4 regions of the Paenibacillus sp. FSL R5-0378 genome follow, and region 2 is predicted to be linked to each of the others. Evidence: riboswitches for the same ligand, from Rfam matches in the RefSeq annotation. Region 2 holds a riboswitch; each other region holds the start of a gene.
The links. Region 2 has a riboswitch for cyclic di-AMP ahead of MKY74_RS24290 (3D domain-containing protein). Riboswitches for the same ligand answer to the same signal wherever they lie in the genome.
Positions count from the first base shown of each region.

Region 1: linked by a shared signal. The riboswitch ahead of MKY74_RS29700 (TrkH family potassium uptake protein) and the one ahead of MKY74_RS24290 (3D domain-containing protein) in region 2 are both predicted to bind cyclic di-AMP.
Region 3: linked by a shared signal. The riboswitch ahead of MKY74_RS13135 (C40 family peptidase) and the one ahead of MKY74_RS24290 (3D domain-containing protein) in region 2 are both predicted to bind cyclic di-AMP.
Region 4: linked by a shared signal. The riboswitch ahead of MKY74_RS03430 (C40 family peptidase) and the one ahead of MKY74_RS24290 (3D domain-containing protein) in region 2 are both predicted to bind cyclic di-AMP.

Region 1 covers NZ_JBBPAY010000001.1:6,396,540-6,402,551, reverse strand. The annotation lists gene uvrC (excinuclease ABC subunit UvrC) at 1-297, shown strand, start outside; gene MKY74_RS29705 (CPBP family intramembrane glutamic endopeptidase) at 266-1,960, opposite strand; cyclic di-AMP (ydaO/yuaA leader) riboswitch at 2,219-2,362, shown strand; gene MKY74_RS29700 (TrkH family potassium uptake protein) at 2,430-3,770, shown strand; gene MKY74_RS29695 (potassium channel family protein) at 3,857-4,528, shown strand; gene MKY74_RS29690 (cation:proton antiporter) at 4,548-5,810, shown strand; gene MKY74_RS29685 (LysR family transcriptional regulator) at 5,882-6,012, opposite strand, start outside.
Region 2 covers NZ_JBBPAY010000001.1:5,254,042-5,260,053, reverse strand. The annotation lists gene MKY74_RS24305 (transporter substrate-binding domain-containing protein) at 1-412, shown strand, start outside; gene MKY74_RS24300 (amino acid ABC transporter permease) at 582-1,241, shown strand; gene MKY74_RS24295 (amino acid ABC transporter ATP-binding protein) at 1,228-1,950, shown strand; cyclic di-AMP (ydaO/yuaA leader) riboswitch at 2,189-2,343, shown strand; gene MKY74_RS24290 (3D domain-containing protein) at 2,347-3,006, shown strand; gene MKY74_RS24285 (polysaccharide deacetylase family protein) at 3,080-3,922, opposite strand; gene MKY74_RS24280 (NADH:flavin oxidoreductase/NADH oxidase) at 4,196-5,218, shown strand; gene MKY74_RS24275 (PspA/IM30 family protein) at 5,463-6,012, shown strand, end outside.
Region 3 covers NZ_JBBPAY010000001.1:2,796,624-2,802,635, reverse strand. The annotation lists gene MKY74_RS13150 (response regulator transcription factor) at 1-344, opposite strand, end outside; gene MKY74_RS13145 (copper ion binding protein) at 515-715, opposite strand; gene MKY74_RS13140 (multicopper oxidase family protein) at 874-2,397, shown strand; gene MKY74_RS13135 (C40 family peptidase) at 2,468-2,938, opposite strand; cyclic di-AMP (ydaO/yuaA leader) riboswitch at 2,943-3,074, opposite strand; gene MKY74_RS13130 (YdhK family protein) at 3,549-4,115, opposite strand; gene MKY74_RS13125 (metal-sensing transcriptional repressor) at 4,293-4,622, shown strand; gene MKY74_RS13120 (MATE family efflux transporter) at 5,017-6,012, shown strand, end outside.
Region 4 covers NZ_JBBPAY010000001.1:779,407-785,418, forward strand. The annotation lists gene MKY74_RS03415 (M1 family metallopeptidase) at 1-1,632, shown strand, start outside; gene MKY74_RS03420 (hypothetical protein) at 1,643-2,485, shown strand; cyclic di-AMP (ydaO/yuaA leader) riboswitch at 2,759-2,896, shown strand; gene MKY74_RS03425 (C40 family peptidase) at 2,901-3,368, shown strand; cyclic di-AMP (ydaO/yuaA leader) riboswitch at 3,746-3,885, shown strand; gene MKY74_RS03430 (C40 family peptidase) at 3,889-4,380, shown strand; gene MKY74_RS03435 (GNAT family N-acetyltransferase) at 4,602-5,090, shown strand; gene MKY74_RS03440 (c-type cytochrome) at 5,255-5,614, shown strand; gene MKY74_RS03445 (4a-hydroxytetrahydrobiopterin dehydratase) at 5,698-6,003, opposite strand.

The sequences.
Region 1 (6,012 bases), 1.1 Mb from region 2:
CCCGAGCCGATTTCGCTGCCGCGCGACAGCCAGGAGTTCTACCTGCTTCAGCGCATCCAGGATGAGGTGCACCGGTTCGCCATCACCTTCCACCGCGAGCAGCGCGGCAAGTCGATGGTGGCATCCAAGCTCGACGCCATCCCGGGCATCGGCGAGAAGCGGCGCAAGCTGCTGCTGAAGCATTTTGGCTCGCTCAAAAAAATAAAAGAGGCCCGGATTGAAGACTTCCGGCCTCTCTCGATCGGCGACAAGCTCGCCGGACAAATTATAGCAGCCCTTCAGGAGGAGGAGTCGTAACATACGGCTTCTCCTTCTTTTTGCCGTAAAACAGGTAAATGACCCAGGCGACGATAAACGGTATGACGCAGGTGACCACGCCCGCCAAAATGTTCGTCAGATCCCCCATGCTGAACAAGCTGAAGCTCATCAGGATGCTGTCGAACACGACGTGGGCGAACATGACCGCGATGTAGCCGTGACGCAGGAAGATCAAGCTGAACAGGAGACCGATGAACAGGAGCTCAATCGGCCGGGTGTATATCGGGTAGATCGGGTACAGCGTATGGCCGAAGGCCCAAATCAGCGTCGGAATGACGCAGGCGACAAATGTGTTCCTTACGATTTTCTTCAGCATCGGTATGCCGAACAGGCGGTACACGGCTTCCTCGGAGATGCCGGCCATCCAGGCCATGATCGGCAGCATCCACGGATACAGCATGTTATACGGGGACTGCGAGGCGTCCGTCGTGGACCAGCTGTGGATCGTCCGGTCCAGGACGAGATAGATCACCGACTGCGCCCCCATCAGGATAAACGCCCACAAATACCCGGTGAACATGCTGTGGAGCACGTAACGCCCGTATCCTGGCTCTTTGGCGCGGGCCCAGGCGTTGTAACCGGCTTTGCGCCACAGTCCGTCCCCGCCGACCAGGGAGAAATACAGGAGCACCGTCATCGCAATGCTCAGGATCACCTGAACGACCATGGCCGCGATGATCCCGAACTGGGAGAAGCCTTCTGCTTCCAGCACCGGCAGCATGTTATACGTCGTCAGCAATGAGACAACAAAATAAAACAAGGACAAAAACAGCCCGCGTGCAAAGGAGGTGTACCGCCGCGTCAGTGCACTGTAAATGATGGCGAGAATGCCGAGCACGATCGTAAACAGTCCGTATCCCAGCATGGTCAGCATCGTGGCGCTTTTGGTCTGCTTCTCTACATAAGCCGTATGAGCGGATGGGACCGAAAATCCAGGGAGGAAGGAGTGAAGCTCCCCATCCTCAAAGGCAAACTTGAATTCCAGCTGCGATTCCCCGATGTGCGAGGAGGAGTCGGTATAGATCAATCCGGGCTCATCCTTGCCGCTCGATACTTTCAGGGAGCCGGTGTTATAGCCCAGCTTCTGCAGCCAGGACGAGGCGATTTCCTCTTTATCCTCCAGCGTCATGTTGCCTTCCACAATTCTCAGTTTCTGCTTGCGCATGGTTTCGTTCGATTCAGCCATCGCGGCAGCATACTTGGAGTACGGAGGCGTGATGGAGAACCCGACCACCTTGCCCGTGTTCATATGTACGTCTACATTGACATATCCCTGATCGCTCGACTCGGGCAGCCGGACCCGGAACACGTCATAAGGATACTTCGGTTCGTATTTCTTGTTATATTCGTTAAGAAGCTTCTCTCTGGATAAATAACCGTAAAGGTCCGATTCCGACTGGTACGTGACGAGCGGTTCGGCGGCAATGCCTGTTTGAATATTCAACCGGTCCGAGGCAAACGCTTTGGCGGCTGCTTCCGCCTCCGATTTGCTGATGACCTTGGTCGTTTGCCCCTCTAGCGTCTCCGAGCTCGTCTGCGGAAACACTTGTACAAAAAAGAATAAAATAAGGCCGATGACCCCCAAAATGCCCAGCCATTTATAATTGGCCCTGATTTCCAGCGGCTGGTTTAACCGGTCCATGAAATCCCCCCTTGAATGTGATAAAGATACCATTCCCCCCAATACAGTACGGTAAACATAACATAGAAGATTCGCCCAAAACCAGTATACCCTGAAAATAGTGGTGAAAAAACGATGAAAATCAAGGAAAGCCATCGAAAAGAGAAGATAACCGCAGGCCGTGTCCACCTGCATTGCGAATCAGGCTGTTTTCCATCCAATTCATCAGAAAAAGGCCTTTGTGAAGTCCTACAATAAAGATTATAATTTTGATGCAAATGAATAAGAACGCCGAATTTCAAGTGAAAACGGGGGAACCAATTTTTTGGGGTGAATTTCGTTGGGACGGTTTAGTCCGCGAATAGGGCAACCTGTGCATGCCCGAATCCGTCAGCTAACCTCGTAGGCGTCGTGCATGCAGGAGCCAAACCGAAAGGCATTGGATTTCCGATGCTTTTTTTCTTTTGACTTTTTTAAAGAGGTGAATGTATTGATTGGGAAATGGAAGTGGTTCCGGCTGGCCCCTCCGCAAGTATTAACGCTAGGTTTTGCGGCCATTATTTTGATCGGAGCCATACTGCTCACCTTGCCGATTTCGAACACGACGGGTAAGCCGCTGAATTTTATGGATGCCTTGTTTACGGCAACCTCGGCGACCTGCGTGACCGGTTTGGTTGTCAAAGATACGGGGCTGTATTTCAGCACGTTCGGTCAAGTCGTCATCATGCTGCTGATCCAGATCGGCGGGCTCGGTTTTATGACGATGGCCACGCTGATCGCTCTGGTGTTCAAGCGCCGGATTTCGCTCCGGGACCGGCTCCTGCTGCAGGAAGCGATGAATCAGAATACGATGGAAGGCATCGTCCGTCTGATCCGGAAAGTCATATTTTTTTCGTTGACGATCGAAGGCTGCGGAGCACTGCTGCTTGCCATCCGGTGGTCGTTCGATATGCCTCTTGGAAAAGCGATCTATTTTGGAATATTTCATGGCGTGTCCATGTTCAATAATGCGGGATTTGACCTGTTCGGCCATTTTAACAGCCTGACGGGATTTGTATACGATCCGCTCGTCAATTTTGTCGTGATGTTTCTGATCGTATCCGGCGGCATCGGCTTTATCGTCATGTCCGATCTGGTGGATTACCAGGTACACCGGAAACTGTCGCTCCACAGCAAAGTGGTGCTGTCCATGACCGGTGCCCTGATTGTGGTCGGAGCAGTCGTCATCTTTATCTTTGAATTCACGAATCCCAAGACGCTCGGTTCGCTGAATTGGGGTGGCAAAATTCTCGCCTCGCTGTTCCAGTCGGTCACGCCGCGGACGGCAGGGGCGAATACGCTGAACTTGGCAGATATGCGCCAGGCATCGCAATTTTTCACGATCATTCTGATGTTTATCGGCGCGTCGCCGGGCTCTACCGGGGGCGGGATCAAGACCACGACGTTCACCATCCTCGTCGGTGCGGTGATCGCGATGATCCGCGGCCGCGACGATATCGTCCTGTACCGGTACCGTTTGGCGCAGGAGCGGATTTTCAAAGCGTTGACCATTACCTTTCTGGCCTTGTTTCTGGTCGTCGGCGTATCGATGATTCTGTCCACGACAGAAGACAGCAGCTTTTTGATGATCCTGTACGAGACGACTTCGGCTTTCGGCACCGTAGGATTATCGCTCGGGCTGACGCCGCATTTGTCCTTGATCGGGAAAATCCTGATCTGCCTGACGATGTTTGCCGGCCGTCTTGGGCCGCTGACCTTCGCCTACGCGCTTGGTCCGAAGAAGGGCAAGGAGCTGTACCGCCATCCCGAAGGTAAGATCATTATCGGGTAAGGAATTTGGGTGATTCAAAGTTTCAATATTGTTATAAGAACCATATATAGAACCAACATTAAAGGATAAGGAGCATCTGGAAAGAAATGAAAACACAGCAGTTTGTCGTGATCGGTTTAGGGAGGTTCGGCTCAAGCTTGGCCATGGAGCTTATGGATCTGGGTTATGAGGTGCTTGGGGTAGACATCAATGAAGAAGTGGTCAATGATATGAGCGAGCATCTGACCCACGCCGTGGTGGCGGATGCAACCGATGAGGAGGTTCTCAAATCGCTGGGAATCCGCAATTTTGACTGCGGAATCGTGGCGATCGGGGACGATATCCAGATGAGCATCCTGGCCGCAATCCTGCTGAAGGAACTCGGCGTTCAGACCGTAGTGGCGAAGGCCATCTCCATGCTGCACGGCAAAGCCTTGTCCAAGCTGGGCGTGGACCGGGTCATCTTTCCGGAGCGGGACATGGGCATCCGGGTGGCGCACCAGCTCGTGACGCCGAATTTGCTGGATTACATTGAGCTGTCCAAAGATTACAGCATCGTGGAGATGACCGTACCGCAATGCCTGAACGGGAAGACGCTGAGCGAAGTCAATACGAGAGCCCGGTACGGATGCAGCATTGTTGCGCTCCATCGTACCGAGGGAGTCATCGTCGCGCCGACGGCGATGGACCAGCTGCATGCGGGCGACATCATGGTCATCATTGGCTCCAACAGCAATATCGACCGCTTCGAGAGCGAAGCGGTGAACGTCAAGTCATAAATCCGGAAGTGAGACAGACATGGAATCCCCGACGACCGAAATTATTCATCACATTTTAATACTGCTGCTGTTTATCATTGCCGTCGGCATGCTGTCCGGAAGACTGGCCTCCTGGCTCAGGCTTCCGGACGTTGCTGTGTTTATCGTGGCAGGCATGCTGCTTGGGCAGGGGCTGCATCTGATCAACGAAACAAGCAGCTCCCTCATCAACCAGCTGATCCTCACCGTTGGGTCGGCGCTTATTCTGTTTGACGGCGGCCGTAACCTGAAGCTGAGCGGGCTGCGGAAGGTATGGATCACACTTTCTATGCTGAGCGTTCCCGGCGTTATCGTCACGACCTTGATCGTCGGAGCTGCCGTGCATTACCTGTTCGGGCTGGACTGGCTCGTAGCCTTCCTGGCCGCCGCCGTCATTGCCTCGACTGACCCCGCTTCGATCATTCCTGTGTTCAAGCAGGTAAAGATCAAGGAAAGAGTCCGGGAGACGGTGGAGAGCGAGTCTGCCTTCAACGATGCGACCGGCTCGATTCTGACCTTTGCGCTGCTGGCCGCGGTGACGGGCAGCGGTTCCTTACATATCGGGACGATGGCCTGGGATTTCGTAAAAACCGCCGTTGGCGGCATTCTCGTCGGCGCCGTCGTATCTATGATTCTTACGTATCTCGTTGCCCATTTCCGGCTTGGCGTCCTGAAGGATTACACGACGATCACGATGATCGTCGTCGCACTTTCTTCTTATTTAATAGGGGACCTGATTCATGTCAGCGGATTTATGGCGACCTTCGTGGCCGGGCTGATCTGGGGGAACGCGGATACGTTCGGGCTGTCAATGGACGATAAGCTGGAGGAGACCGCATCGTTTGCGGACAATACGAGCGTCATGATGCGGATGCTGATTTTCATCCTGCTCGGCAGCCAGGTCAACTTCCGGGTGCTTGGCGATTACTTCTGGCCAAGCCTGGCGGCGGTCCTGGTGCTGATGGTCATCGCCCGGCCCATCACGATTCTGCTCTGCGCCCTGCCCGACCGCAAGGTCAAATGGTCCTGGCGCGAGCTGCTGTTCATGATGTGGGTCCGGGAGACCGGGGTCATTCCCGCCGCCCTTTCGGGCATGATCGCCGGCATGGGTGTAGCCCACGCTGATGTTATCTCGGCCGTGACGTTCATGGCGATCATGCTGACGATTCTGCTGCAGGCCAGCACCACGGGACTTGTCGCCCGCAAGCTGGGCCTTGAGGTCAAGGCGGAGCCGGCGGCTTCCAAGCCCGTGGGGCAGAAATAGCCTGTAACATGATACGAGCCGTCAGGAGCGGGGGATCCCGTCTTGACGGCTCGTCATTTGCCGGCACCGCGTCATTCATCCCGGGTGCGGCCGAAAATCTTTTTCGTTTCTTCGATCCAGCGGCGTGCCCCGGCGCTCAGTCCCCCGTTTTCGGAGTAGACAAGCGAGGTGGTGCGCCGCGTTTCCTGCAGATCGGGAATAT
Region 2 (6,012 bases):
CGTTGTCGTCAGAGAGGCTGACAAAGACAAATACAGCACGATGAAAGCTCTGGAAGGAGCTTCGCTCGGCATTCAGAAGGGTTCGATCCAGGAGGACATTGCCAAGACGATTCCGGGGGCGAAGATCACCGGCCTGGGCAAAATTTCCGACATTGTGCTTCAGCTGAATTCGAGCCGCGTGGATGCCTCCATCATGGAGAAACCGGTTGCCGAAGCATACATCAAGAACGTCAAAGGTTTGGTAATTGCGGATGCGGTTCCTGATTATAAGGAAGACGGCTACGCGATCGGGATCAAAAAAGGCAACACCGAGCTCGTGAACCAAATCAATAAAACGCTGGACCGTCTGAAATCCGAAAACAAGATTGAGCAGTACGTCGCCGAAGCGAGCGATTTGGCTGCACAGAAATAGAGGTTAAGCTGTCTGTTCTCATTTTATACATCGGATAAAATAGCGAAGCGAATTCGCTATTTTTTCTGTTCAATGATGGGTACCTTGTTTCAAATATGTCCCGATCTGTTGTATACAGGGAAAGGATGGGACAGGCAGGTATGATGACAAAGGAGGTTCTTGGGTCTTTATGAATATGTTCTCCGTTTTTTGGGATTACCGGACGTATTTTGCGACAGGTATCCAGTATACACTGCTCCTGGCGGCCATCGGCGTCTTCTGCGGCTTCGTGCTGGGCATTCTTATATCCTTGATGCGGATGTCCCGCTTTTGGCTGCCGAAGCTAATCGGTTCGGTATGGGTGGAAGTTCTCCGCGGTACCCCGATGGTTGTTCAGCTGTTTATTATTCACTACGGCCTCGTGGCCTTCGGGGTCAAATTTACGCCGATCGAGTCCGGTGCAATTACGCTGTCCATTAACAGCTCCGCGTACCTTGCGGAAGTGTTCCGTGCCGGAATCCAGGGGGTGGACCGTGGCCAGTCGGAAGCGGCCCGTTCCCTCGGAATGACGCGCAGCATGACGATGCGGTACATCGTGCTGCCCCAAGCTGTTAAAAGCGTGCTGCCGGCCATCGGCAATGAGTTTATTACGATTATCAAGGAATCATCCATCGTATCGTTTATCGGCGTCACCGACTTGATGTACCAGTCGGGGGCTATCCAAGGGATTACGTATGATTACCTCAGTCCGCTGCTGGTCATTGCGGCCATCTACTTCATTATGACGTTTACCCTGTCCAAGCTGCTAGGGGTATTCGAAAGGAGGCTGAATACCGATGATCAGCGTTAAAGATCTGCGCAAATCGTTCGGCAAGCTGGAGATTCTGAAAGGGATCGACATCGACATCGCCAAAGGCGAGGTCGTCGTCGTGATCGGCCCCAGCGGCTCGGGGAAAAGTACCTTTCTCCGCTGCCTGAATCTGCTCGAAACGCCAACAGGGGGGCAGATCACGTTTGAAGGCGAGCCGATTACGGACAAACGCCACAACATCAATGCCACCCGCGAAAAAATGGGCATGGTGTTCCAGCATTTCAATCTGTTCCCGCATAAATCGGTGCTGCAGAACCTCATGCTAGCCCCGGTTAAGGTGAAAAAGCAGCCGCCGGCCGAGGCGGAACGGATTGCCCTTGACCTGCTGCGCACGGTCGGATTATCCGACAAGAAGGATGCGTATCCGTCCCAGCTGTCAGGCGGGCAGAAGCAGCGGATCGCCATCGCGCGGGCGCTGGCCATGCAGCCCCACGTCATGCTCTTTGACGAGCCGACTTCGGCCCTGGACCCCGAAATGGTCGGCGAAGTGCTGGAGGTCATGAAGAAGCTTGCGGAGGGCGGCATGACGATGGTCATCGTAACCCATGAAATGGGGTTTGCCCGGGAAGTCGGCGACCGGATCGTCTTTATGGACGGCGGACAAATCGTCGAGCAGGGGACGCCTGCGGAAGTGTTCGGTAACCCACAAAACAGCCGCACGAAAGATTTTCTGAGCAAGGTTCTTTGACAAAGTGCCTGCATATAAAAATGATAAAGCCCTGGACGAGAATATTACTCATCCAGGGCTTTTTATGTACCTTTTCATGAATAAATTGTTAAAATGAATGAGGATTTTGTAACTATTTTAAAAGGAATTGAGCTGCTGCTCCCTTGCTTAAGTCAGCTAACAACCCTAAATAAAGCCTGATAATTCAAGACTTTTGGATTGGTAACATTTTCATGCGCACAGGTTACAAAATTGTGATATATTTGTTGAGCCGAAACTTTTCTAAGGTAAAGTGCGGGGGATGTAATTTGTGTACATAGTACGCTTGGGGTGAATCGCACCAATAGGGCGTAGGGTTGTCTCCTCAATCCGAATCCGACAGCTAACTTCGCAGGCATCACGACTTAAGGAGGAACCATGAAAAGATTTAAAGGAATCAAGACACTTGCAGCCATCATCGGCATTTCTCTGGCGGTACAAGCGGTACCCACGTTTGCGGACTCGGTCCATGTAGCGAAGGATGGAGACACCTTCTATACATTATCTAAACAATATGGCGTTAATTTGAATCAGCTGATGAATGCAAATCCGAGCGTAGAAGCAACCAATATTTATCCAGGCCTGAAATTAAACGTTCCCGGAGCAAGCACAGCCAAGGCATTTGCCGCAGAGGACAACGGCTCCATCATCACAGCAGCTTCCCTGAACGTCAACGGCGATGACAAAGTCGTGGAAGCATGGGGTAAAACCTTCAATTACTCCAAAACGCTGGACGTCCGAGCTACGGCTTATTCATCTGCCGCTAGCGAAAACGGCAAGTGGGGAGCAGTGGACTACTTCGGCAACCCGCTGAAGCTGGGAACGATCGCGGTTGACCCTTCCGTTATCCCGTTGGGAACGAAAGTGCTGGTTACCGGTCACAGCTTCCAAGGCCTTCCGAAGAAAGCCTTCGTAGCGACAGCTAAGGATACCGGCAGTGCGATTAAGGGGAAACGCATCGACATTTTCGTGCCGGGCAGCCCGGAAAGCGTTAGTGCCTTCGGGTTCCAGGACGTTGAGCTGTACTTCATTAAATAGTCAATGCTATTCATAATAACACGGAAAAACCGGCTTTTGTACTCAAGCCGGTTTTTTTTGTACGCTCAGCGCGTTACTTGTCTTTTGGAACGTGAAGTAACCTCGGCAGCGTGACGAATGAATAGCCTTTATTTTTCAAAGTCTGAATAATGTCCGGAAGGGCATCGATCGTACCGCTGAGATTGGACGTGGTTCCGCCTCCCGCATGCTGAAGAATGATCGAGCCTTGCCCAACGGTGGACAGCACGTTGCGCTTGACCGCTTCCTTGCTGATTCCTTTCCAATCCAGCGAATCGACGTTCCAGTTTACGATTTTGTAGCCCTGCTGCTTGGCCCAGCGCAGTTGGCGTTCCGTGATGTCTCCATAAGGCGGCCTGATCAGCTTGGGCTTATAGCCGACGATGCCGTAAAGCGTGTTCTCCGTCCGCTTAATCTCGGCTACATATTCGTCCATCTCCAATTTGTGAAACACGGGATGATTATAGGAGTGGTTTCCGATCACATGTCCTTCACGGACAATGCGCTCGACCAGCTCGGGATGCTTCTTCGCCCGGCTGCCCATCACAAAAAAGGTGGCTTTAATATGATGGGCTTTGAGCACATCCAGGATCTGAGGAGTAAACCTGGGATCCGGCACGTCATCAAAGGTTAGGGCCACCTCTTTGACGCGCGGACCGTGAATTTTGAACGTTTCGGGATATTTTTTGATCAGCTGGCCTAGCGTAAGGATCTGCTGTTCCTTCCGCTTTTCTTTCGCCTCCCGGCTGCTGGTTTCCCGTGCAGGTTCGGAACCTGACGAATGTTCCGGGGGTTCACCGCCTTGAGCGGCGGCTGCCGGCCACCCGGACTGCCAAGGACAGATCAACAACAAGATCAGCAGGGAAGACAGCAATGTGCATAACAGCTTCTTTTTCATCCGTCTCGACTCCTTTCCACCGCGGACAAACAGCGAAAGCATGATTTATCCTTGTTATGTCCATAAGTTGATGCAATTATGTTGCTTTAAATCAGTTGCTGGGCCACATTTTCATATCGTTCGGCAAAGCGTGTATAATAGAACTGATGGATTACGGTCGCTGTTCGTTGGCCGTAACCGCGAGGTATGGACGATTGAACGGCGGCGCTGCAATCATATAACCCTGTTGTCATATAGGCTTAATCACATACAACATAAAGGAGACACGAAGCAATGGCAGATCTATTTACACCTTATGTACTTAAAGGATTATCTCTGAAAAACCGGATTGTTATGCCTCCGATGTGCCAATATTCGGTACAGGCTGAGGACGGGATCCCTAACAATTGGCATTATGTCCATTATGTATCCCGCGCAGTCGGCGGAGCCGGATTGATTATCGTAGAGATGACGGGGGTTCACCCGGACGGACGGATTACGAACCGGGATACGGGAATATGGGATGACGGGCAGATCCCTGCTTACCGCAAAATCGTCGACGAAGTGCACGCCCATGGCGCAAGGATCGGCATCCAGTTGGGCCATGCCGGCCGCAAGGCGGAGGACGCGAACCCGCCCGTAGCCCCATCGGCCATCCGTTTTGACGAGAAATATAAAATTCCGAGGGCTTTGTCCACCGAAGAGGCCCAGAGTCTGGTTACCGCCTATGGGGAAGCGGCCCGGCGCGCGGTGGAAGCCGGCTTTGATACCGTCGAGATACACGGCGCTCACGGCTATTTAATCCATCAGTTCCATTCTCCGCTGACCAACCGAAGAGACGATGCGTATGGAAAAGACCTGGCGTTGTTCGGAGAAGAAGTTGTTAAAGCCGTCAAGAAGGCGGTCCCTGAAGACATGCCTGTTCTGATGAGAGTGTCAGCCAAGGAGTACGTGGACGGCGGTTATGACGTCGATTACTGCGCGGAAATCTGCCAACGATACCGGGATGCGGGCGTGGACGTATTCCATATTTCCTCCGGCGGTGAAGGTCATATCGGATCGAACGGCGGACCGAAGGCCGGCTCGGGGTACCAGGTGGAATTGGCGGAGCAAATGAAGGCAAAGCTGGATGTACCGGTAATCGCTGTCGGCCGCTTGGAAAATTACGAGGAAGCGCAGCAGGTGGTGCTGGAAGGAAAGGCGGATCTGGTCGCAGTCGGCAGAGGCATGCTGAAGGATCCTTATTGGGCGCTTCATGCGGCCCAAGAGTTGAACGGAGAACAGAAGATCCCGAAACAGTACTTGCGCGCTTTTTAACTTAGGCATTGCGGAAATAAGCTAATCAAGCATTCACAACAAAACGCTGGAGTCAGATCCGTAGGATCGGCTCCCGCGTTTTTTAAACGGTAAACATACCCTTGAATGAAGGCTCCTTACTGCTATATTATGGAAGATGAACAAACGCCGAAAAAATTTTGGCGATTTTTGAAACGGTCCTAAAACTGCTGCGTAAAAGAGTATCAAGAAGAACACATTAACCTTTCAGGAGGAACAAGAAACCATGGCTATTTTCAAAAGACTGCGCGATTTAACAATGTCCAATATTAATGCGATTATTGATAAGGCAGAAGACCCGATCAAGATGACGGACCAATACATCCGCGATATGACCGAAGATTTGGAAGACGCGGAGAAGGCTGTAGCCGCTCAAATCGCCATCGAGAAAAAATTCAAGCAGCTGTACGAAGAGCAGCAGGCGCTCGTTGAGAAGCGTACCCAGCAGGCACACACCGCAGCCCAGGCACAGAACATTGAGCTGGCCCGCCGTGCGCTGGAAGAGAAAAAATCGGCTGAGCAGAAAATGAACGAATACAAAGCAAGCTACGACCAGAACAAGGCTTCGGCCGACAATCTCCGTGCCAAGCTTGAGGAAATGCGCAAGCAGCTCACCGAAATGAAGAACAAAAGAGAGACGCTGGTAGCCCGCTATAATGCGGCCAAAGCGCAAACCGAAATCAACAAGGCGATGAACGGCTTCAGCACCGATTCTGCGACGAACGGCATGAAGCGGATGGAAGAGAAGATGCTGCAGATGGAGGCGCAAGCCGAGG
Region 3 (6,012 bases), 2.5 Mb from region 2:
ACAGTGCGAATTCTGGCTATGAGTTCTTGAGGATCGAAAGGCTTCACCATATAATCGTCTGCCCCAACAGACAACCCATGAATACGATGTGAAACGGACGATTTAGCTGTCAGCATAATAATTGGTGTGGGGTAAGCTGTTCGAATCTTCTGGCATAATTCCTCTCCGTTCATATCGGGAAGCATAAGATCCAATAAAACCAAATCAAAAGGTTGATTGGCTAATTCACTCCATGCACTCTCCCCTCCAGACGCTTCGTGCGCTTCAAACCCTTCCTTTCTTAAATAAGCGACGATGACTTCCCTGATTTTCTCCTCGTCTTCAACAACTAAAATTCTACGCATGAATTCCCTCCAAACGTATAGGCGGATTTTTTTTTCCTACACCTCAACTTCCGTTCTCTGCAAGACCATATAATCAAACAGGTCATTTCTCACAACGAAATGACCTGTTATGCTTCTTCCCGATTTTTTTCATTTTGACGACATCAATGTCTTATATTAAGGGTTCACTCTTAAACAACATCATAACCCTGGTCCTCGATAGTCTCTTTAATTTTGCTTTCCGTAAGTTTGGTCTCATCGAATTGAACTTCAACAGAAGCATTGGACAAGTTAACCTTCCCCCCGGCCCCTATTTGCTTAAGAGCTCCTTCAATGGAATTCACGCAGTGTTGACAGCTCATTCCGTTTACGTTTAAAGTAATGGTTTTCAATTTCGACTCCTCCTCTCGATTTGTTATTAGTATACCCCCCTATAGTATAATATTCAAGCCTAAAGTTATACTACCCCAGCCATCTTCATCATTTCTATACATGTTTATTTTATGATGAATGAGGCTTACATCAAAAGAATTAGAAAGGGGTTCTTCAAATGAAAGCAGCGATATTAAGAACAATAATCCTCGCTAGCTCGGTGGCCGTTTTTGCGGCAGGCTGCTCGAAAGTAAGCAATATGAACGGCATGGATCATTCAAAAATGAGTATGGGTTCAACCCCCACTTCCAACTCCAGTGAATCCGCTACATCCGCAAAACTGACAACAGCAACACCTGTTGTGGATGGTAAAGAGTTCACCATAACCGCACAGGAAAGTAATCTCGAAGTGGAGAAGGGAAAAACCATTCCCGTATGGACATTTAATAACTCGGTTCCCGGTCCACAAATCCGGGTTAAGGTTGGAGATACAGTCAAAGTAAACTTGAAAAATCAACTCAAGCAGCCTGTCTCCATCCATTGGCACGGCTATCCGGTTCCAAACAACATGGACGGAATTCCTGGAGTCACACAAGATGCTGTTGAACCCGGAAAAACCTTCACCTATGAATTTAAAGCCACCGTACCGGGTACTTATTGGTACCATTCACATCAAGACAGTGTGAATCAAGTGGACAAAGGCTTGTATGGTTCTCTTGTAGTCGAAGACCCCCAAGATACCGCTGACCGCGATTACACCCTTGTGCTCGATGAATGGATGAGTTCTGGAGATATGGACATGGATAACGATGGGATGAATATGGCAGGACATGATATGAGTATGTATGACCTTTATACGATCAACGGAAAAACAGGTGATGCGATCGATAAGCTTACCGTTAAAGAGGGTGAAAAAGTAAAACTTCGGTTGATTAACGCCGGCTACATCACGCACCGGATGCATTTACACGGTCATTCCTTTAAGGTTGTTGCATCCGACGGGCAGCCCGTGAATGACCCGGCTGTGATCAAGGATCAATTCGTCTCGATTGCTCCCGGAGAACGATATGACATTGAATTTACCGCAGATCATCCCGGAAATTGGTTGCTGGAAGAACACGCAAAGGATAATCGAGCACAAAATATGAGAGCCATGATTCAATACGAAGGTTCTAATGCGAAGCCCGACCCTTCCGATGCCTTCGAAGAACTCCCCGATTTTGATTTGGAGAAGTACGGAACCATGTCTGCAACCGCATTTTCTTTGGATCAAAGCTTTGATGAAGACGTGACGATGAATCTAAATACCGAGATGAGAAATGGAGATATGGTTTACACGATCAATGGAAAGGTTTTTCCGGACACGGATACAATCAAAGTAAAAAAAGGAGATAAGGTAAAGGTGACCTTTGTAAATCAATCCAGAATGGACGATCACCCGATGCACCTGCACGGCCATTTCTTCCAAGTCTTGAGCAAGAATGGCAAGCCAGTTCAAGGATCTCCGATCATGAAAGACACGCTGAACGTCAAACCTGGCGAAACGTATGAAGTTGCTTTTGAAGCTGACAACCCCGGTGAATGGATGTTCCATTGCCACGATTTACACCACGCCTCCGCTGGAATGGTAACTGATGTGATGTATGATGATTATCAAAATAATTATACGCCTGATCCCAATGTGAACAACGTCCCTGAATAAACAACAAAACGCACCGGCTGACTTCAGCCGGTGCTTTCATTTTTGTTTTAGGTAGATTATCCCGACTAGATCAAATTTCACTGATCATTTTCAGGTAACTTTGTTGACTCACGACGCGGCGTGCTGTAACATACCGATTTTTATAATATGAATCCGATAATTTGCTAATGGTAACGCCTTTACTGCTTGAAGAGTGTGCAAACTCATTATTGCCGATATAAATACCCGCGTGGGATATTCCCGTACCGTCCGTATTAAAGAATACCAGGTCTCCTGCTCTAAGGTTTTCACGATCTACTGGAGTTCCGGCTTGAGCCTGTGTTTTAGATGTGCGGGGTAAATCTAAATTGAATTTATCGAATATGTATAAAATAAAGCCGGAACAGTCAAAACCAGCCACTGATGTGCCGCCCCACTGATAAGGAGTGCCTACGACCTTATCCACCTCACTTTCGAGTTTAACGGAGCTGGCAAAGGAACTGGTTGCACTTGCTGAAAAAACAATGGCCGCACCTAACATTGACAGTATTACTTTCTTCACTATGTAGTTCTCCTTCCGATGCCTACGGAGTTAGCTAAGGGTTCGGTAGAAGGTTCCCTCTATTCTTCAATGAGAATATTTCACCCAAAAATGGTTCCCCCGTTTTCAGTATCAAGAAATTCGGCAATAATGATTAAAAAAATGTAACCCTACATAATGTAGTATATAATCAGTTTTTTTGTCAATGGCTAATTAATAGATTCCCGTTAATCGTAACTATTTTACTGATATTTGTTGAATTTTATGGAAGTTTCAGCGAAGCTGAGTAAAGTTTGTCGATTACTATTCCCGAAATCGAGGTACTTATCTTGGTAACGGAACATGTTAAGCAAGAAAAAATAACAATTTTGTAAAGGATTGATTCCGAGCAACAAAAAAACTAAGGCAAATCATCATATAGACGCCAAACAAAAAACCGATCTGGCATTGCCAGATCGGTTAATTTATCCGTCAGTACACAGTCGAACCATGATCTTCATTGAGCTTGTCGATAACACGTCATAACGCTGCCTATATCCAATATTTACAGTATCAGTCATGTAACGTACATAAGGAACAAGGAACTCGCCGTCTTGTGCCACGCAGCATCACTCACCTGCTAAAAAATACTCTATTTAGAAAGCTCACTTTCGACTACCCATTGATGATTCTTAACGGGGTTTCCTCCTGTAGTTGGCGTGTAGTCAACCATGTACACCGTTGTTTTTTCAGCTGAGTCAATGGTGCCCTCTGCGCCTTTCATACCTTCCATGTGATCAGCCTCCATGGTCACCTTAGTTCCTGGCTGCAAGGGCTCACTACCCGCATCCTTTATTTCCTCCTGGATAATCCACTTGTGATTGGGAACGGGTTCACCTCCAGTGGTAGGAGTATAAGTTACAGCATAAGCCACCGTGTCGTAGGCACCGACCACTTTTGCCTTGGCTCCATCCATGCCCTCCATATGCTTGGCATGGATCACAACCTCATCTCCAACTTTGTAGGTGGGATTTTGAGCTTCTTTTAACCCTGCAGGAACCTCACCAGAACCGGAATGATTCATGCTGCCCATATCCCCCATATTTGAATGGTCGCTGCCCATGTCCATGTTCGTATTATTGTTTGCGTTATCCTTGTTTCCACACGCACTTAGCACCAGGATTGCTGCAAGGCTAATAAAAATGAATACTTTTTTCACAGTTTGTCACACACCTTTGCATATTTCTATTTGGATTGAATCCTCATCTCCCAAACATTCTACCCAAAACTTATGAAGAACTTGTGAAGGTTTCCCATCGTAAACGTGAGCTTATACCCCCCGATTATTGCTGTCATCCCCCTATGGGGGTTATAATTTGCAGAAGGGGGTTGGGACATGACTGAACATGATCATGGTAATGGTGGGGAGCATACTCACATTGTTACGCATACACATTCTCATACGCATAAAAATATGAAGGCCGTCGTTAATCGGCTTGCTCGGATCGAGGGACATGTTCGATCAATCAAAGAAATGGCTTCAAATGAACGTGATTGTTCCGAGATTTTACTGCAAATCGCAGCTGTTCGAAAAGCATTGGAAAGCACAGCAAAGGTGGTTTTGAAAGATCACCTAGAAACCTGCGTGATTGAAGCCGCATACCATGGAAATGAAGAGGAAGTTCTGCGCGACCTCAATAAAGCGCTGGATCACTTTATTAGATAATACACGAATAGCAAGAAGGGATTGTCCGGACTATCATTCTATCCCCAAGACAATTTAATGTTTACTCTAATTGTGGCCACCATGGTATACCGCTTCATCAAATCAGGAATAACGCTTAGACTTACTCCCCCCATCGCGAATAAGTAAGACAAATGAACATAAAACAAAAGGCAGACACTAAATGAATTTCATTTTATAAAAGGAAGTTAATACTCCCCTGAGATTGCCAATATCCTCTGAAAAAATTATTCCCGTAAAAATTCCCTGTAGATTATCTACAGGGAATTTACGCTTGATTGCATCCCCCCTAGGGGGATATAATCAAGCGTAGATCATACCACCGGGTGCCTCATGAAAGCATTCATTAGTTTCCATAAAGGGGGGGTAGATAATTGTGTCCAAAGGAATTGAAATTAAAGACGCGAGCAATAGGGAGAAAATTAAGATCATCTTGTCCTTAGGTTTACCTGCAATGATTGAAAATCTATTGCAAACGATCGTTGGTTTTGTTGATACACTATTTGTATCGAAACTGGGATTAAACGAGGTTACTGCGGTTGGCGTAACCAATGCTATTTTAGCTGTCTATCTTGCTGTATTTTTAGCCATGGGTATCGGCACCTCATCACTGATCGCCAAAAGTGTTGGTGCAGGTGATTTAGATAAAGCAAAGGCCATTGCTAGACAATCGAGCTTTATTTCCGCCATACTGGGTATTATTTTTGGGGTCATTACGTTTTTCTTTGCCCAACCTTTACTGCAGATCATGGGTGCCGAGCCGTATGTGTTGGCCAGTGGAGTTGTTTACTTCCGCATCGTCGCTGTTCCTTCCATTTTCATATCCCTTATGACCATTTTTGGAAGTATCTTAAGAGCTGCAGGCGATACGAAAACGCCAATGAAAGTTGGACTATGGATTAACCTGCTCCATGTAATACTCGATTACATTTTAATTTTTGGTTTGGCAGGGTTGCCAGGGATGGGGATTGCTGGGGCTGCATGGGCTACCGTTCTGGTTCGTTTAGTTGGCTCCGTTGTATTGTTTATGTATATCCGTAAATCCAAGCTTTCTTTTCCTCTAAAAATGAGTGCTGGTCATCATACACTTCCTTTGTTACAGCTTTCTGTACCGGCAGTTGCAGAACGATTAATTATGCGCTTTGGACAAGTGCTATATTTCGGACTCATCGTTCGTGTAGGAACTGAAGTGTATGCAGCACATACGATTGCTGGAAATATTGAAATCTTCTCTTACATGCCCGGATATGGCTTGGCTGTTGCGGCCACTACCTTGGTAGGGCAATATTTGGGGGCAAATCGACGAGAGGATGCTTACCAATTCGGGCTTTTAACAACAGGTATTGCCGTTATATTTATGTCCTTCGTGGGT
Region 4 (6,012 bases), 4.5 Mb from region 2:
ACATTTATGAAGGAATCCGGCGGTAAGCTGCGCAATGACACGATGCCTGCCGACGGCTTTGGGTCTATGACACTGACTGCGATGAAAACCGCAGACGGTCTGTCGCTGATGCACCGGATTCAATACGTGCAGCCGGATGACGGCAATACGAAGGACAAGACCTTGATGAAGGTGCGTCTTCCGCGGCCGGTGAAACCAGGCGAAAGCATCACGCTGACCATGCAATTCGAAGTCCAACTGCCCAAAATCTTCGCCAGAATGGGAACCGCCGGTAACTTTGTCATGGCCGGACAATGGTTCCCCAAAATCGCCGTCTACGAGCCCGTGGGAACGCGCGGCCGGACGAGCGAGGGCTGGGACCTGCACCAGTACCACGGCAATTCGGAATTCTACTCCGACTTCGGCATTTACAGCGTCCGCATTCACGTGCCGAAGAACTACACGGTGGCCGCAACCGGTTTCCCGGTACAGAACTCACAGATCAAGAACGGCGAGAAGATTTATCAGTTCTACGCCGACGACGTACATGACTTTGCCTGGGCCGCATCCCCCGACTTTATCGTCGCCGAGGAGCCGTTCTCTTCAGCGGAGGTGCCCGGGGTCCGGATCAAGCTGTATCTCGATCCCGCCCACAAGGATTTGAAGGAGCGCTATTTTTACGCCGCCAAGGCCGCGCTTAAATATTTCAGCAAATGGTACGGGAAGTATCCGTATTCCACCCTGTCTATCGTCGTCCCGCCCGAAGCAGGCAACGGGGCAGGCGGCATGGAGTATCCGACGCTGATTACCGCCTTCGGGGCCAAGGACGACTCCCCGGGTTACGATCTCGAGCGGACCGTCATCCACGAAATCGGCCATCAGTACTTCTACGGCATGATCGCCAGCAACGAGTTCGAGGAGGCCTGGCTGGACGAAGGCTTCACCTCCTACGCTGAGGATAAGCTGATGGAGCAGGAATACGGCGTCATCCCCAATCTGCCGATCCAGTCCTCGCTCATCGCTTCGCCTGCGCCGCTGACCCAGGACGCCTGGAAATATACGTCGCAGAATCAATATGCACTGAACGTGTATTACCGCGGCAAGATGGTCCTGAAAGAAATGGAGACGCTGACCGGCGCCCAGACCATGAAGAAAATCATGTCCACCTATGCGAAGAAATACCGTTTCCAACATCCTGCCACGGCCGATTTTCAAAAGGTGGTCGAGCAGGTAACCAGCAAGTCGTGGCAGACCTTCTTCGATCAATATGTATACGGCAGCCAGATGGCCGATTTTTCGGTCGACGAAATTACGGTGCGCAAGGATAAGGATTCGGCGCAGCCCCGGTACGATTCTTTGGTGAAGGTCAGCAAAAAGGGCGGCGATCTGCCGCAGGTGCCGATACTGTTCACGTTTACGGACGGGCATCAGATCAAAAAGGTTTGGGACGTAAAGAACGCCAGCACCCAGTTCAAGCTGACATACAGCTCCCCGCTGGCCTGGGCCATGATCGATCCCGGCTATACGATCGTGCTGGAAAACAAACATGTGAACAACTACCTGAAGGCGGACATGGATCATAAAGTGCTCCTCCGCTGGAACGTAAGCATTACCAAGCTGATTGAAACCCTGCTTGGAAGTCTGTCCTGGTGAGGTGAGAGCAGTGAAATCCTATATTGTTAACGGTTGGAAAAGCGTCAAAGACCAATTTTATGTCATGATCATCATGTTCCTGTACCAGCTGCTCTGGGGCTACTTCCTGTACCGTCTGATCGATTCGGCGGTCGTGCCGCTGCTGATGCGGTATCCCGATCCCCCGCCGACCGAACTCAGCCAGGTCCTCTATTATGTAGAGGGACAGATGAGCTTGACGCAAAGCAGCACCGTGCATACTTACCTTTGGGTTCTCCTGGGAATGGTCGCCCTCCGCATGCTGCTGACCCCATTTATCCACGCGGGCATCTTCTACGGCCTGCACCGGGAGCATCAGGGAGAACGCGGACTGTTTTTCTTCCAGGGCATGAAGCTGCACGGCAAAACGGTGTTTCTTTTTCACCTGATCGAATGGGTGCTTATCGCCGCTCCGTTATACTGGATGATCCCGAAGATGTATCCCATCCTGCTCAGCGCGATCCAAAACCATGCCCAGCTGCTTCACTGCATCCCGTACATTGCAGTCTGGCTTCTGTACTGCTACATCGTCCATCAGATGATTCTGTTCATGCAGTTTGGCAAAACCGGTGGAACCAGCATGTTCTCCTCGCTCTGGATCTGCCTGCGAAGCGCGCTGCCGGTCATCGGCATATCCGTTCTGCTGGGCACGGTCAGCCTGCTCTTGTATGGCATTACCAGCAGCGTCTCTCTGATCTGGGCAGGGCTTGCCACCCTGATTATCCAACAGGGCTACCATATGGTCAGCTGTATCTTTAAATTATGGAATATCTCCTCCCAATATGATTTGTGGCATCAGCAAATGAACCGTACGAAAAAAAATATTTCGGAATAGTTAAAATTTTGTCATAACTTTAACCCGCTGATAAAAGAAGAACCCCGTCTCTTTCTGTTGAAAAGAGGCGGGGTTTTTGTTGTAAAATGATTGTTAACCATTTGCCAAAGTATAAATCCTCTGTTAAAATAATCCGAGTACGAACTTAGTAACAACTTTGTAATCTTTGCTGTAACGATTTTGACTTTGCTGTAACTGATTTCATCATTTGTCCGTTCATTTGATTGGTATGTACGATTATAGGTAACTTGTCAGCATGTCCATTTCCGGTGCAATCATCACGAGCCGAATTCCCGGGCACCAGGAAGCGGGGGATCCAATTTTGGGTGAATTGATCTCGCTACAGAGGGATCATAGGGGACCTTCTACCGAATCCTTAAGCTAACCTCGCAGGCATTGGAAGGGGTTTATTTTTTTGAAGAAGAAGTTGGCAGCCGCAGCGCTGGGCCTTACACTTGCGTTCTCCATGGGCACCGGCAGCGTATTTGCGGATTCATCTCTGAATCACATCGTTAACAACACGATCGGCGTTTCTTACAAAACCGGCGGAACAACTACGAACGGCTTCGATTGCTCCGGTTTTACCCGTTACGTGTACCAAAAGCTGGGGTTAAACCTCCCGCGTGTATCCGCTGCGCAATATAAAACAGGTACCGCTGTTTCCAAAAGCCAGCTGAGAGCAGGAGACCTGGTTTTCTTTAACACCCTAGGCGCAGGCGTATCCCATGTCGGTATTTACATCGGCAACGGAAAATTCGCGCACGCGTCCTCTTCGAAAGGCGTTACCATCAGCAAACTGAGCCAAAGCTACTACGCCAACCGCTACGTTGGCGCCAAACGGGTCATGAGTACGGCCAAATATCAAGCTGCGGTTTACAATTGATTATCTCTCGAAAACAATGCATATCCATAACAACCCGCGCCGCTGATTTTTGCCGAAATCGCCCCGCGGGTTTGTTGTTACTTATTAGACGTACGAACCACCGAAAAGGTAACAGCATTTCAAAAAATTTTTTTACACGAGTAAATCCACGGTTTTCCCCTGTTTTTTCCACCCTTGTCATTTCTTTTACCCACTCGTCCAACAAATAAACATCATTTCCTATAAATTTTCCTACAAATCTTCTTTTTCTGTTAGAAACAATTGCCAAAGTCCGATTCCTTTGTTACAATAGTCCCAGCGATAGTAACAACTTTGTAATCTTTACCTGACACAAAGTTGCGAACGAATAAGAAGTACCAGGGAATGATACATAGTGTAAAAAGTTCATGCCGAATTTCCTCACACTAAGGAAAGCGGGGGAACCAGTTATGGGTGAATTGATCTTGCTTCAGAGGGATCATAGGGGGCCTTCTACCGAATCCTTAAGCTAACCTCGCAGGCGCCGGAAGGGGTATTTTACTTGAAGAAGAAGCTTGCAGCAGCAATCATGAGTTTCGCCATCGTGCTCACGGTCGGCACAGGAAGCGCTTTCGCGGATTCCAAGATGGATAAAGTGATCGACAGTGCGATCGGAACCAAGTACAGAACGGGCGGAACCACAACAAGCGGATTTGACTGCTCGGGATTTACAATGTATGTATTTGATCAATTGGGCATCGATCTGCCCCATCAGTCTGGTTCCCAGTTCAGCATGGGTTCGGCCGTATCCCGCAGTGATCTGAGAGCAGGCGACTTGGTATTCTTTAATACATCGGGAGCCGGAGTATCCCATGTCGGAATTTACGTCGGCGACGGAAAATTCGCACATGCCTCCACTTCTCGCGGTGTGATCATCAGCTCTCTGAGCGACAGCTACTACGTCAACCGCTACGTTGGCGCCAAACGAATCATGAGTACGGATAAATACAAAACCGCCGCCGTCGATTCCGAGGACGTAGATGACGTCCAGTAATGCAGGTAAAGCAAGGGTACGAGATCCCGTAGAATGAGATTTTTGCCGAAATCTCCTTTTGCGGGATTTTTTGCGGACAGAAATGGGTAACCCTTCCATTCCCGCCCGCTACTCCTCATTTACCCCTCTATTCTGAAATTAAACAGATATCTGGGACAATCCGGAATATTTTTTCTCTAATGTTCAAATCCTACAGGGAGGTCTGGAAGGGAGATCTGCACATGAACCTCCAACATGAGAGCTTCATGATCGTTCCCATGACCCGGGAGCATGCTGAGACCGTCTGCGCCTGGGTGTACGAGCCTCCATACGATTTATACGGCTGGCTGCCGTGGGATCAGATGGAGACGCTTGGCGTCGAATTTGGTGATCCTGAGGTGAGGCAAAGCCAATATGTGTCCGTCCTGGATGCTGATCATACCTTGTGCGGGTTCGCGCAGTTCTTTCCCTTGGCAGGCGTGACCCGGCTTGGTGTTGGCATGCGGCCTGATTTATGCGGCCAGGGGCTGGGTAAGAGCTTTATGCAGGCTGTGGTCGCCGCAGCCCGTGAAAGACGGCCTGGGGACGAAATCGACCTTGAAGTGCATACTTGGAATAAGCGGGCCATCCGGGCTTACGGGAAGTCGGGGTTTGTCATCGCTGATACCTACCCCAAGCTGACCCCTGAAGGTGAACAGCTGTTTCACTGTATGGTCTATGAAGGGGTCTAACTTGAAAATTCCATCATCATAAAAATGGTACAAATTTGTGTATTTTTGGTGGCCCCAAGTTTGGATTCGTTTGCTTTTTTGACACAAACTATTTGATGTGATGGCTTGTTCCGTTATAATGAAGGAATGAAGAATGACAGTTTACATAGAAAGGACGAAAACGGATGCAAAAATGGATCATGAGCGGTGTATTAACGATCGCAGTGGTTATGGCAATTGTGCTCATGTTTACGCTTCCAGGCAAAGAGCAGGTGGCGGAAGAAGAGAAGCCGACCATGCCGGAAGTCACGATGGACGCCGCAGCGGCCGAAGCTGTGGTTAAAGACCAAGGCTGCATTAGCTGTCACGGGGATCAGCTTCAGGGTGCCGTAGGCCCGAACCTTCAAAAGATCGGAAGCCAACTGTCCGCTGAAGAGATTTACACCATTATCACTAAAGGTAAAGGCGGCATGCCATCCTTTAAAGACAAGTTGAAAGCTGAAGAGATTGCCAATGTGGCCCAGTGGTTGGCTGAGAAGAAATAACAGTTGTAACGCATACAGAAACACGCTTTGGAAGAACGGGACGTTCATCGCAAAGCGTGTTTTTATTTGCTGCATTATTCTCGTTACCTTTTTTCGCCGGAACGCATTTTTTCGAACAGTTCGTTAAATTGGTGGGCCTCCTTGACATCCAGGGACGTAATCCCGCCTTCATCCCATGAAGTCAAACGCAGCGTCACATTTTTATAATCAATCGTAATAAAGGGGTGGTGGCCAAAAGCCTCTGAAATGGCCGCAACCTCATCCACAAAGGAAATGCCCTTCATGAAATTGGAGAAAACGTATTTGCGCACAATCCAGCGGCCCTCTTCAAGCTCCCAGCCTTCCAGCTTAGACAAATGCGTTTCTACTTCTTCTTGCGTATATACCATTCTTCCGTT